2 regions of the Mycetohabitans sp. B46 genome follow, and region 2 is predicted to be linked to the other one. Evidence: predicted binding sites of a transcription regulator. Region 2 holds the regulator's gene; the other holds the start of a gene.
The links. Region 2 encodes LexA, which represses DNA repair genes until DNA is damaged. Its sites were predicted from a motif close to ACTGTATNNNNATACAGT; they were not measured.

Region 1: the regulator LexA is predicted to act here: its motif matches at 2,700-2,717, upstream of recA (recombinase RecA).

Annotation. Positions count from the first base shown of each region.
Region 1 covers NZ_JADBGL010000001.1:90,624-97,084, forward strand. Annotated here, with positions in the region: gene sucC (ADP-forming succinate--CoA ligase subunit beta) at 1-227, opposite strand, end outside; gene IHE30_RS00435 (DUF2889 domain-containing protein) at 240-878, opposite strand; gene recX (recombination regulator RecX) at 1,034-1,462, opposite strand; gene recA (recombinase RecA) at 1,517-2,581, opposite strand; partial or broken gene IHE30_RS00450 (response regulator) at 2,906-3,083, shown strand; tRNA gene IHE30_RS00455 (tRNA-Met) at 3,941-4,017, shown strand; gene IHE30_RS00460 (ArsR/SmtB family transcription factor) at 4,456-4,797, shown strand; partial or broken gene IHE30_RS00465 (ArsI/CadI family heavy metal resistance metalloenzyme) at 4,794-5,272, shown strand; gene IHE30_RS00470 (hypothetical protein) at 5,330-5,635, shown strand; gene arsB (ACR3 family arsenite efflux transporter) at 5,632-6,461, shown strand, end outside.
Region 2 covers NZ_JADBGL010000014.1:32,702-39,162, reverse strand. Annotated here, with positions in the region: gene IHE30_RS13575 (sulfate/molybdate ABC transporter ATP-binding protein) at 1-360, opposite strand, end outside; gene cysW (sulfate ABC transporter permease subunit CysW) at 381-1,286, opposite strand; gene cysT (sulfate ABC transporter permease subunit CysT) at 1,283-2,179, opposite strand; gene IHE30_RS13560 (sulfate ABC transporter substrate-binding protein) at 2,291-3,316, opposite strand; gene lexA (transcriptional repressor LexA) at 3,558-4,205, shown strand; gene IHE30_RS13550 (hypothetical protein) at 4,226-4,642, shown strand; gene IHE30_RS13545 (DUF2939 domain-containing protein) at 4,667-5,329, shown strand; partial or broken gene IHE30_RS13540 (universal stress protein) at 5,358-5,785, opposite strand; gene IHE30_RS13535 (hypothetical protein) at 5,870-5,998, shown strand.

The DNA.
Region 1 (6,461 bases), on a different contig from region 2:
ATCTGGTTCGAATACTCACGCACCTGATCCAGCGATTTCGCGACCTTGACGCCACCACCCTTGCCACGGCCACCAGCATGGATCTGGGCCTTCACCACCCAGACCGGGCCGCCAAGCTCCTCGGCCACCTTGACGGCTTCATCTACCGAAAACGCGGGCTGGCCGCGCGGCACCGTGACCCCGAATTTCCGCAGGATCTCTTTACCCTGGTACTCGTGAATCTTCATGCGTGATTCCCTTCAGTCTGAGAGTTGGAATGAATATCGCTGTATGTGGCGCTTGGCGCGGCTTCGCGCACGATGCGGCGCGGACTTCACGCGGCGCGTGGCCATACCAGCTCGGATAGCATTGCGTGACCACGGGCCGTCAAGCTTCAACGCGTGGCAGCGATCAAGCCGAGACAGCATCGCATCGCCAGCTGCGTCCGTGTCTGACGTGCCTGTCTGCGACGCCTCGCCGACGCAAGCTTGAATGGCTGCGCTCGACGATAGCACGCGCAAATCGGTCAGATGCGTGCAGCCCACCGCCTCACCAAGACGCTTAGTGACGGCATGCCGGAGCCCACGACGCAGGTCCAACCCAATCAATGCGCAATCGCTTGGATTAGCGTCTTCGCCATGCCCCGAATAAGAAACCCATTTCGCCGCCGGCGACTGCGCATCGACGACATTTATCTGGCGATCGATCGTCACCCGCAGTCGAAGTTCGTGGATAGGTAGCCCGATCGGCTTAACGCCGGTTGCGAGTTGCGTATCACGCGCGTTACGATCGGTCAGGCATGCTTTGATGTCCCACAGGCCGTCTTCACGCTCGAACGCTTGCACGTCAATCGCACGGCGATGACGCGCCCAACGAGGAGCAGAGGGAGGGAGCGGCATGGAAAGGGTTGCGGCCGGATGGAAAACCCAGCGATTTTAGCATACCGGTCCGACGGCCTGCCGACACCCGCGCGCGCCCTGGAACGCGCTTCATCGCCCGAACGCATAGGCGAAGCACAACATCCCACGTAGCACGACGCAGTCTACGCGGACCGTCATTCATCGCCGGCTTCGTCGTCGATCCCGCTGACGAGGCGCGCCACCACCGCGCGGGAAAAGCCGCGGGCGGCCAGGAAACGCGCTTGCTTGGCACGCTCGGCTGGCGACTGCGCGACATGGCCCTGAAATTTCTTTTGCCACACCGCTTTCGCCCGCTCCCATTCGGTTTCCTGTAATTGATTGCTGATGTCGTCCAGCAGGTCGCCATGCAACGCGTGCCGCTTCAATTCACCGACGATCCGGGCCGCGCCGAAGCGGGACGCACGGCGATGCACGACACTTTCGGCAAACCGACTATCAGACAGCCAGCCGTCTCGCTCGAGTGCATCGAGAATCGGCTCGATATTGTCGCCTTCCTGGGCGTCGCGCTTGAGCTTCGCAGCCAGTTCGGCACGACTGTAATCCCGGCGCGACAAATATCTCAACGCGCGCCCCTTCAGGCTTGGCGCGGGGCGTGGGCACTTCACGTGCACTTCGCGTTACGCTTGTCCGCCCTCGGCAACCACCGCGCCGGCCGGCATCGCTACGACACCGAGCGACTCGCGGACGCGATTTTCGATCTCGCGCGCAAGATCCGGATTCTCGCGCAGGAACTCTCGCGCATTGTCCTTGCCCTGGCCAATCTTCTCACCGTTGTAGCTATACCAGGCACCCGCCTTCTCGACGATCTTCGCCTGGACGCCAAGATCGATGATTTCACCGTGTCGCGAAATCCCCTCACCATACAAGATGTCGAAAATCGCCTCGCGGAACGGTGGCGACACTTTGTTTTTGACCACCTTAACCCGCGTTTCGTTACCGATGACTTCGTCGTTCTTCTTGATCGAGCCGATCCGACGGATATCGAGCCGAACCGACGCGTAAAACTTCAACGCATTACCTCCGGTGGTAGTTTCCGGATTGCCGAACATCACACCGATCTTCATGCGAATCTGGTTAATGAAAATGACTAGGCAATTGGTCCGCTTGATTGTGCCGGTCAGCTTGCGCAGCGCCTGCGACATCAGCCGCGCCTGCAGGCCGGGCAGTGAATCGCCCATTTCACCTTCGATTTCGGCCTTCGGCACGAGCGCGGCCACCGAGTCGATGACGATCATGTCGATCGACCCCGAGCGCACGAGTGCATCGGCGATTTCCAGTGCTTGCTCGCCAGTATCAGGCTGAGAAATCAGTAGTTCCGACGCATTGACGCCCAGCTTGGACGCGTACTGGACATCGAGCGCGTGCTCCGCGTCGATGAACGCGCAGGTGCCGCCGATTTTCTGCATCTCGGCGATCACCTGCAGCGTGAGCGTCGTCTTGCCGGACGATTCCGGCCCGTAGATCTCGACGACACGGCCACGCGGCAGCCCACCAACGCCTAGCGCGATGTCCAGGCCGAGTGAGCCAGTCGATACGACTTGAATGTCCTCGACTGCCTCGCCATGGCCAAGCCGCATGATCGACCCCTTGCCGAACTGCTTCTCGATCTGCGACAGCGCGGCAGCCAGTGCCTTGCTCTTCTCCGCAGTCAGTCCAGTTGAGCCTTTCTTGCTTTCTTCCATGAATCGTCCTTTGCTATGATGAGCGGCAGTCTGTTGCCGAAGCGGCACGCCTCGCATCGCGGCCATGCCGGTCATCCCCGGATGAAACCGCTGCCCGCGCCAATGCGCGGCTCCAGATACTGTATAAAAAAACAGTGTTGTTTGCAAGCGCGAAATACATCCATCCTTCTCGCAACTAGCATGCCTGGTCGCGCTGCGTGCCACGCCCTCGGGGTAGAAGAATCGTTGCACATTGCGCTGGACACCGCGTGTCGTTGCAATATGCACGACAAGGAGACGCCGGAAAGGGGGACAGGTTTGCGCTGCCGACCCTAAAACACGCCCGTGCGCATTCTCATTGCCGAATGATGACAGCATACTTGCGGATGGTCTGATCCGAGCACTCCGCCAATCGGGCTATGCGGTCGGTTACGTCAAGACAGGGATAGAGGCCGACATTGCCCTGTCGATGCAATCGTTCGATCTGCGGATTCTCGATCTCGAACTGCCACGCATGAGCGGGTTCAGCGCGCCATCCACATAGCGAGGCACCCGCACACGCTGCTTGCCGTAGTGAGCCCGTGTGCGCTTAGCTGGACTCTGCAATTTGAGCCGCCGCCCGAACATCACGCAGTTGTCGTTGCCCATGACGCGCTCGTGGTGTTCGCATAAATGTCTACTAAGCCGTTGCCGATATAGGGCGCGAAGGCGCTGCCCGGCTCAGCGGCCGGCACGGCGGACTCAGCATTGTGACGCGGCATGTAGCACTGCGCCAGGTAGGCGCTGGCTTGCTGCATGTCGGTGATGCCAGCCTTGGCCAACTCGCGGGGTAAGCGCTGCTAGTGCGGACCGAAGGCCCGCTCTGAACACCCATGAGCCTGCGACCCATAGGCCGCAATGTGCTCCAATGTACTCGATACCCCGTTGCGCCAGCGCTCGGCCGAACTGCGCCACTGTGTTCGCATCGGCCTTTTCGCCGGCTTTAGGCGTATGGAAACAGTGGCTGCCGACCGGTGCGCGCTTGTGCGAAACCTGATCTAGTCGCTTGTCGATCAACCCGCGCAGGCCATCGGCCTCGTAGCGCCCCATCTGCCGCCGAAACGTGTGCTCGCAAGCCCCAATAGCCGTGCCGCCTCGGCCTGCGGGAATCGCTTGTCCTGCCAGGTGAGTCGCTTGTCCTGCCCGTCGCTGTCGCCCCCTTCGCGTCTCATCTTCCGGGTTTCCTGTCACCAACGTACCCGGCTTACAGGTGGCTCCATATGACACCCAAAAACCGGACACATTACGTGCTATAAACCCGGACAACTCATGGGCTCACGACAGAAAACGCGAAAATCGTTGACAACTCGTCTCGGTATGCCCATAATCCGGGGTTCTTTAGGCGAATTAGCTCAGTCGGTTAGAGCGACGGAATCATAATCCGCAGGTCCGGGGTTCGAGTCCCTGATTCGCCACCAAGAAAATCCAGGGCTTAGCAGTGATGCTAGGCCTTTTTTTGCCGCTGCAAGTCGATATGAGACGACGTCTCCTATCCGGCGCCATCCCATACCCTTCGCTGAAGGCCAAGACGCCCGTTCAGGCCATTTGCCAAATGCGTCGCGCCCCTTGCTCGACGCTAAGCACCGCGCATCCCTCTCCCACCACCCAAGCATTGCCTTCGAAACTTTAGCGGCGTGCAGTTCATTGTTATGAATCAAAGCGCTACGCGACTCGCAAACCGCAAAGCCAAGGTCGAGCACGGTCAATCAAAGCCAGACTAGCGCCTCCAAGTTGCCCTGCCGAAGCACTCAGCACTACCACTGCGTCTCCACGACCCAACCTCACCCGCGATGTCGCTAGAGCAGAAAATCTTCAGTCGATCGTTTTTTCTTTTTTATTTCGACTATCATTGAAATATGGAAATGAACATTGTCGTGCGCGCACTTAGCGCGCTAGCCCAGGAATCCCGACTAGCCGCCTTCCGATTCCTCGTCGAAGCCGGCCCAAGCGGGGTACCCGCTGGCCAAATTGCGGAACATCTCGGCCTTGCACCGTCGTCACTGTCTTTTCATATGAAAGAGTTGACCTACGCCAATCTCGTCACGGTCGAGCAGCGCGGGCGCTACATGATCTATTCAGCCAACTATCCGGCCATGAACGATCTGTTGGCATTCCTGACCGACAATTGTTGCGGCGGCCATCCCTGTTCGCCCATCCATGCCGCCAGTTGCAAGCCGACAAAGGAAAAAGCATCGTGAAACGTTTGCCTATCCCTACCTGCGTCGAAGCGCTGGCGGCGAGCATCCGATTTTACTCGAAGCTATTCGCGAGCGAACCCACGGTCAAGCAGCCCGACTACGCTAAATGGTTGCTCGGCGCTCCGCAGGTGAATGTCGACGTTTCACAGCGCGGCGCGGCATTGAGATTCGATCATTTAGGCGGGCAGGCCAAAAGCGAAGCCGAGCGTGCGCAGATGCACGATCGCCTCCGCGATACCGCGCTGTCCGTTGACGAGCAAATCGGAGACGCCTGCTGCTACGCACGCTCCAATAAATACTGGGGGGCGATCCGCAGGGCATCGCATAGGAGACATACTCGATCCTTGCCGACATCCCGCCTTTCGGCGGGTCCCGTGCCACGCCAGCGAGCGACTCAAACGCCAGCGCTTCCGTTTGCTGCGCCTCTATTGGCGGCAAACCAGTCGGCGTGCCGGTGAAATCTGCCTGCTGCTGACGCCCGACCATGAATGACAAGCGCTACCCCATTCTCTTCTTGTGTACCGATAACTCCGTGCGCTCGCATCTTCTATCCGAAGCGTTGACGAACCCGTTCGGCGGGCGCTTCGTCGCATATTTGGCAGGTAGCCATCCAAAAGGCGAGATGAATCCGCTCGCGCTTCGCGCGCTCGCGCGCTGGTGTTTGTCCACCGACGGGTATCGGAGCAAAAGCGGGGACGAGATCATCGGCGACGGTGTACCCACAATGCGCATCGCCAGCACGGTGTGCGACAGCGTGGCGTCGCAGACGTGCCATACTGGCCCAGCAGTCCGGTCAAAGCGCATTGGGGTTACGCCGATGCGTCGAGCAGTCCAATGAACACGCCCAACGCCATCCCGCCGGGAAAGGCCGTCACCAAGTCTGCCATTCATTTCTTCGAACGCTATCTGACCGTCTGGGTAGCGCTGTGCATCATCGCCGGCATGGCGCTCGGCCAAGCGTTGCCTAGTCTGTTTCAGCAAGTCGGACGGATGCAATACGCGCAGGTCAATCTCCCAGTCGGGCTGCTGATATGGGTGATGATCATTCCGATGCTCGTCAAAATCGACTTCCGCGCGTTGCATGAAGTCCGACAGTACGTCAAGGGTATCGGCGTCACACTCGTCGTGAACTGGCTCGTCAAGCCCTTCTCGATGGCGTTTCTCGGCTGGCTGTTCATCAAGCACCTGTTTGCGCCGATGCTGCCGGCGGAACAGCTCGATAGCTACCTAGCTGGCCTAATCCTCCTGGCTGCCGCGCCGTGCACAGCGATGGTATTCGTCTGGAGCCGACTAACCGGCGGCGATCCGTTGTTTACCCTGTCTCAGGTCGCGTTGAACGACAGCATCATGGTGATTGCGTTTGCGCCGCTGGTGAGCCTCTTACTCGGTATTTCCGCGATCACGGTGCCGTGGGCTACGCTGCTCACATCAGTGGTGCTCTACATCGTTATTCCGGTAATCCTCGCGCAGATCTGGCGTCAGCTGCTGCTCGCGAAGGGACAAGCTGCATTCGACACCGCTATGGCGAAGATTGGCCCCTGGTCTATTACCGCACTGCTAGCGACGCTGGTGCTACTTTTTGCGTTCCAGGGCGAAGCGATCCTGAAGCAACCGCTCGTGATCGCCCTGCTTGCGGTGCCCATTCTGATTCAAGTGTTCTTCAA
Region 2 (6,461 bases):
CAGCGCGTGGACCTTTTCCCGGATTTGCGCTTCTGACGGGCGCTCGCGGCGCGGCTTCACACGCAGCCCGAACGCGGCGTTCTCGAACACCGTCATATGACGGAACAGCGCATAGTGCTGGAACACAAAGCCGACCTGACGCTCGCGCGCGCCGACGTCGTTCACGTCCTGCCCGTGCAGCACAACCTGGCCCACCTCTGCCTGCTCCAAGCCTGCAATCACGCGCAGCAGCGTGGTCTTGCCACAGCCGGACGGCCCGAGTAGCGCGACCAGTTCGCCGGACGGGAATTCCAGCGACACATTGTCGAGCGCGGTGAAATCGCCAAAGTGCTTTTGCAAGTTGCGAACAATGATGCCCATATCCATTTCCGCGTGGATGGCTAGCTGGCTGCCGGCTCGCTCGACGTCTGGATGAGCCGGCGCTGCGCGATCAACTTCAACGCGAGCGTCACCAGCGCAAGCAACGCCAGTAGCGACGCGACCGCGAACGCGGCGACGAAGTTGTATTCGTTGTAGAGAATTTCCACGTGCAAGGGCATCGTGTTGGTCTGCCCGCGAATGTGGCCAGAAACCACCGAAACTGCACCAAACTCGCCCATGGCGCGGGCGTTGCACAAGATCACGCCGTACAATAGGCCCCACTTGACGTTGGGCAGCGTCACGCGACGAAAGATCTGCCAGCCGGAGGCGCCCAGCACGCGGGCCGCTTCCTCCTCGTCGGCGCCCTGCGCCTGCATGAGCGGAATCAATTCGCGCGCGACAAATGGAAACGTGACAAACACCGTCGCCAGCACGATGCCCGGCACCGCGAAGATGATCTGCACGTTGCGATCTTGTAGCCACGGACCAAACCAGCCTTGCGCGCCGAACATCAGCACGTAGATCAGCCCGGAGATCACCGGCGACACCGAAAATGGCAAGTCGATCAGCGTGGTCAGCAGACTCTTGCCGCGGAACTCGAACTTTGCGATCGCCCATGACGCGCATAAGCCGAATACAACGTTCAGCGGCACAGCGATCACCGCCGTGATCCCTGTCAGCTTGATCGCCGACAGCGCATCCGCGTCGATCAAGGCGTCTAGATAGGCCCCTACGCCGTTGGCTAACGCCTGATAGAACACCGCGGCCAGTGGCAACACCGGGAACAGGCCAAGAAAAAGCAGCGCGATTGCAGTCAGCGCCCACCGTACCGCACGCGGCTCGGTCGTCGCGTCCACATGCGGTGCCCGCTTTGGCTGTACGCTAGCGCCGATTGCGACCGCCGATTGAGTGGCTTGCTGACTCATCGCCCCTCTCCAGCCGTGACCACGGACGGTGCGAGGCCGAGTGGCGGCGCGCGGTGCGTACTAGACGTGCGCCGCTGCAGCCCCCATTGCAGCGCGTTGATCGCCAGCAGCAGCACGAATGATACGAGCAGCATCACGACGGCCAGTGCCGCCGCTCCCGCATAGTCGTACTGCTCCAGCTTCGTGATGATCAACAAAGATGTGATTTCAGACTTCATTGGCATATTGCCCGCAATAAAAATCACCGAGCCATATTCGCCGAGCGCACGCGCGAACGCGAGCGCAAAACCTGTCAGCAGCGCGGGCAGCAACGACGGCAGGACCACGCGGAGAAAGGTCAGCCAGCACGTCGCACCGAGGCAGGCAGCGGCCTCCTCCTGCTCACGCTCGAAGTCCTCCAGCACCGGCTGAACGGTGCGGACCACGAACGGCAAGCCAATGAAGGTCAGCGCGACCAGCACCCCGAGCGGCGTGAACGCCACCTTGATGCCGAGCGCAGCGAGCAGCGAGCCGACCCAGCCGTTACCCGAATAGACGGCGGCCAGCGCAATGCCGGCGACCGCGGTGGGCAAAGCAAACGGCAGATCGATCACCGCATCGACGAGCCGCTTGAACGGAAACTCATACCGCGCCAGCACCCATGCTATGAGAAAGCCGAATACCGCATTGAGCAGCGCGGCGCCCAGCGACGCGCAGAACGTGAGCCGGTACGAGGCCAGCACGCGCGGCGACGCGACGGCACGCGCAAACTCGGGCCACGTCAATGTCGTCGTCTTCAAGAAAGTCGCGGCGAGCGGGACCAGCACCACTAGGCCCAAGTACGCCACCGTGATACCGAGCGTGACACCGAACCCGGGCAACGCACTGGGCTGGCGAAAATAAAAACGACTCATGCCTGCTACTCGCCTCCAAGCATCGCTCGCGCCAGACCCAGGGGATCCGGGCTCAGCTTACGCCGGCGGCCCTCTCAGGCCGCGGACCCCCGCCTGGCAGCCATCGTCGGCTTACTGTGGCTGATAAATCGAATCGAATACTCCACCGTCGGCAAAATGTACTTTTTGAGCCTTCGCCCATCCGCCGAATGTATCGTTGACCGTGTACAACTTGAGCTTCGGGAACTGCCGGATCAGCGCTTCGGGCACCTTGTTCGAGCGCGGCCGATAGAAGTGCTTCGCCGCGATCTGCTGGCTCTGCTCGGTGTACAGGAAGTTCAGATAAGCCTGCGCGAGCTTGCGCGTGCCGCGTCGGTCCACCACCTTGTCGACCCACGCGACCGGCGGTTCGGCCAGAATGCTAACCGATGGCATGACGATCTCAAATTTGTCGGGCCCGAACTTTTTGAGCGACAGAAATGCCTCGTTTTCCCAGCCGACCAGCACGTCGCCGATGCCGCGCTGCACGAAGCTGGTAGTCGCGCCCCGCGCGCCTGAATCGAGCACACCGACATTCCTGTACAGCTTTGCGACGAACTCACGCGCTTGTTGCTCACTGCCACCCGGCTGGTGCAACGCGTACGCCCATGCGGCCAGATAGTTCCAGCGCGCGCCACCGGAGGTCTTTGGGTTCGGCGTGACGATGGACACACCCGGCTTGACTAGATCGTCCCAGTCCTTGATCCGTTTCGGATTGCCCTTGCGCACAACGAACACGAGGTCCGGCAAGCGTTTTTGCCAATCCGCGTCAATCCACCCCTGCTTGGCGATCGCGTCGATATCGTAGGCCAGCGCCAACGTGACGACGTCCGCCTGCAAGCCATCGATGACCGAGCGCGCCTGCGCGCCCGAGCCGCCGTGCGACTGCCTGAACGATACGGTCTCGCCGGTCTTGGCCTTCCATTCCTTTGCGAACGCCTGATTCATGTCCTGGTACAACTCCCGCGTCGGGTCGTACGACACATTGAGTAGCGTCCTATCCGCGACGGCCGCGCCACTGGCCACGAGGCCGCCCGTCAGCACCCATGCCGCGGCCAGTCGCCGCCACACTGATGCACTGGCGCGCTGCCGCGCCCGCCCCGTTACCTGTTCGCTCATTTGGATGCCCGTGGATGTCGTGAGGACCGGCCAAGTCTAACGAACGCATTTCATTATCAAAAATAATCGTTCCTTATGCTTTTATATTCAAAAGTCGTAAGACACCGGACGACGCGCCAACAACTTATGCCACGAGCGAACGGACAGTGCGTTCAAAACGGACAGCGCGTTCAAGTAGCACTTGAAATACTGTGAATACTGTATAAAAATACAGGGACCTGTTCATCCATACAGTAACCTCATGACTAAACTCACCACCCGTCAGCAGCAGGTCTACGACTTGATCCGCCGCGCGATTGAGCGCACCGGCTTTCCGCCGACGCGCGCCGAGATCGCTGCAGAACTCGGCTTCAGCTCGGCCAACTCGGCCGAAGAGCACTTGCGCGCGCTGGCGCGCAAAGGGGTGATCGAACTGGCGGCGGGAGCATCACGCGGGATCCGGTTGCTGTCAACGGAAGACGAACCGCACCCGTACACGCTGCCACATCCAGCGGTCATGCAGTTGTCGCTGCCGCTGGTCGGTCGTGTCGCGGCCGGCAGTCCCATCCTGGCTCAGGAGCATATCGCGCAGCATTACGCATGCGATCCAGCGCTGTTTGCAAGCCGGCCCGACTATCTTCTGAAAGTGCGCGGGATGTCGATGCGCGACGCGGGCATCTTCGACGGAGACCTGCTGGCCGTACAGAAACAGCACGACGTGCAAGAAGGCCAGATTGTGGTGGCGCGGCTGGGCGACGACGTGACGGTCAAGCGCTTCCATCGGCTGGTAAATGGCATCGAATTGATCGCGGAAAATCCGGATTACGAGAACATCATCGTGAGCCCGGGACAAGAAGATTTTGAACTGGAAGGCATCGCGGTCGGCTTGATCCGTCCTAATGCGTACTAAATACCGATATGGAGAAACCGATGAAACGACTTGCCCGCCTGTTTCCGTTACGCGCGTTCGGGCGCCTGCGTCATCTGCGAAGCCTCGTGCCATGCGGTGCATCGTCTCACCCCGCCACTTCGTTCGGTCTGCTGATGGGCGGCGCGACGCTGGCACAGCGCCCGACCGCACCCACGCACGATGGCGTGGCACACGTCGTGCGGGAGTACATGGAATTGCCATCCTGCCTACCAGCTTTCGCACGCGTGCCGCTGCGCCACAGCGTACCTCAGAGTGAACCGGCCCGTCGCCGCCCATGGCGGGAGGACGATCCGGTGCGCGTCTATCGCAGTGCGTCGCGCGTGGTGCTAGTGGGCCATATCGATGCGGTTTGCAGCATGATCGACCGGTATATCGCGGCAGAGGAGATTGGGGTTGCCCACGGTTTGCTGGATTAATTTACTCGCGCTACAACTGCGCATATGACATCGACCTCATTCAAGCGTCTTGTCGCCGCAGGGGTGGCGCTGGCTAGCGTGGTGGCAGGCATGCTCAGCTACGCGTCGCCTTATATCGTCCTGCACCGCCTGGAGCAGGCAGCCGATGCGCGCGACGCCGAGACGGTCAATCGATACGTTGACTACCCTGCATTGCGCGCCAGCCTGAAACAGGAACTCAATGCACGAATCAGGCGCGCGGTCAGCGCGCATATCGATGATTCGCCGCTGGCGCAGGCAGTCGCCAGTGTCGGCACGATGGTCGGTTCCGCATTGATTGCGCCCATTGTCGAAGTTTATGCGACGCCAGACGGCGTAGCCGCGTTACTGGCCGGCATGCCTCCACGCGATGTGGCGAGCGACACGGCACCGCCGGGCCCGGTGCGGGCTCCGCAAGCCGGTGCGACACGCGGCACAGCCGTGTCGGCTACCTCGGGCTCCGCCGGTTCCAGTGCACCAAGCGGCCAGCAGCCCCCGGCCGGCACATCCGTAAGCGGCGGCGCTCAAGTGAGCGCCGGCTATCGCGGCATCAACGAGTTCGTGGTCCGATACCGCGCTGGTCCGAAGGAGCCGCCGTATGCGGCGATTTTTCACCGCACCGGCGTCTTCGGCTGGCAACTTGTCGGGGTCAAATTCAATGGTTCATGATGCGGGCCATTGTGACACGCGGCAGGCCCTATACAAGCCCACCCCGTAGCGCGATGAGTCGGGCCCTTTCCGTAGCTGCGGCGGTGGATAACTCGGCGCCATCCGCTTTGCCCGCGCTCGAGACAGCAACCAGAATGTTGCAGCGAGCGCGGTCCAGCAACTGCATATTCTTTGGGCCCCTCCACCAGCGGGCCAAAGCCGGTGCGCACACGATGGGTGACCACGACGCGGTCCGTCTGCACATGCGACGCGCACTGAGCCATTTCGTCGATCGGCTTGCCCAACGCGAAATGGCCATGCACGCTCAGGCTCCGTTCTTTGAGCCAATCCCCCCCTTCCTGCAGGATGTTTCGCGCCGCCTGCTAAAACTTGCCCACACGCCACGTCGGTCATCAGGCCCGCACTTTGCCCAATGCTCGAGCGCATGTTCACGACGGCCAGTACATGCGTCTGCGCGCTGAAAGTGCATTTTCGACCGCCGGAATCCACAAAAATGCGGGAAAACGCGAATCCAGGAATTGATTACCATGATCGACCTCTATGCCGGCTCTTTCCCCGATGCCCGAACACAAAATTGAATTTACCGGCGTCAAAAAAGCCTATACAAATAAGGCGATCGTCAATGCTCTGTCGTTTATTGCCAAAAAAGGCGGTGCTACGGGTTACTGAGATCAAACAGCGTCGGCAAGATGACCACGTTGCGTATGTTGCTCGACATGGCATCGTCGAATGCCGGCACCATTCACGATCTCGGCGGGCCCGTGCGTGCAAGGGGTGGTGTGCCGCAACTTAGCGCTCTCGATCCGGACTTCCCGTCATCAAAAATCTGCACATGCTTAGCGATACTTCGTCATTCTGGCGCGCACGGCTAATGCGCGAGCGCCCTCGCTGCTCAAATTCGCATGGCTCGAAAAAGGCTCACTCCCGTGTCACGGGCGGCATGAAACGGCGCCTGACGCTGGCGCGCGCATTGATCAACGACCTCGACCTACTCGTGAGAAACGCACTCACAACCGGCCGGACCCACAGGCGCGTCATCTGGTCTGGCGAGCGCCACTAATTAGCACTGCGCAGGCGGCAGCGCTCAAGGGTGGGTTCGAGCAACAAAATCTCATGCGCATGTTGCTCTGGC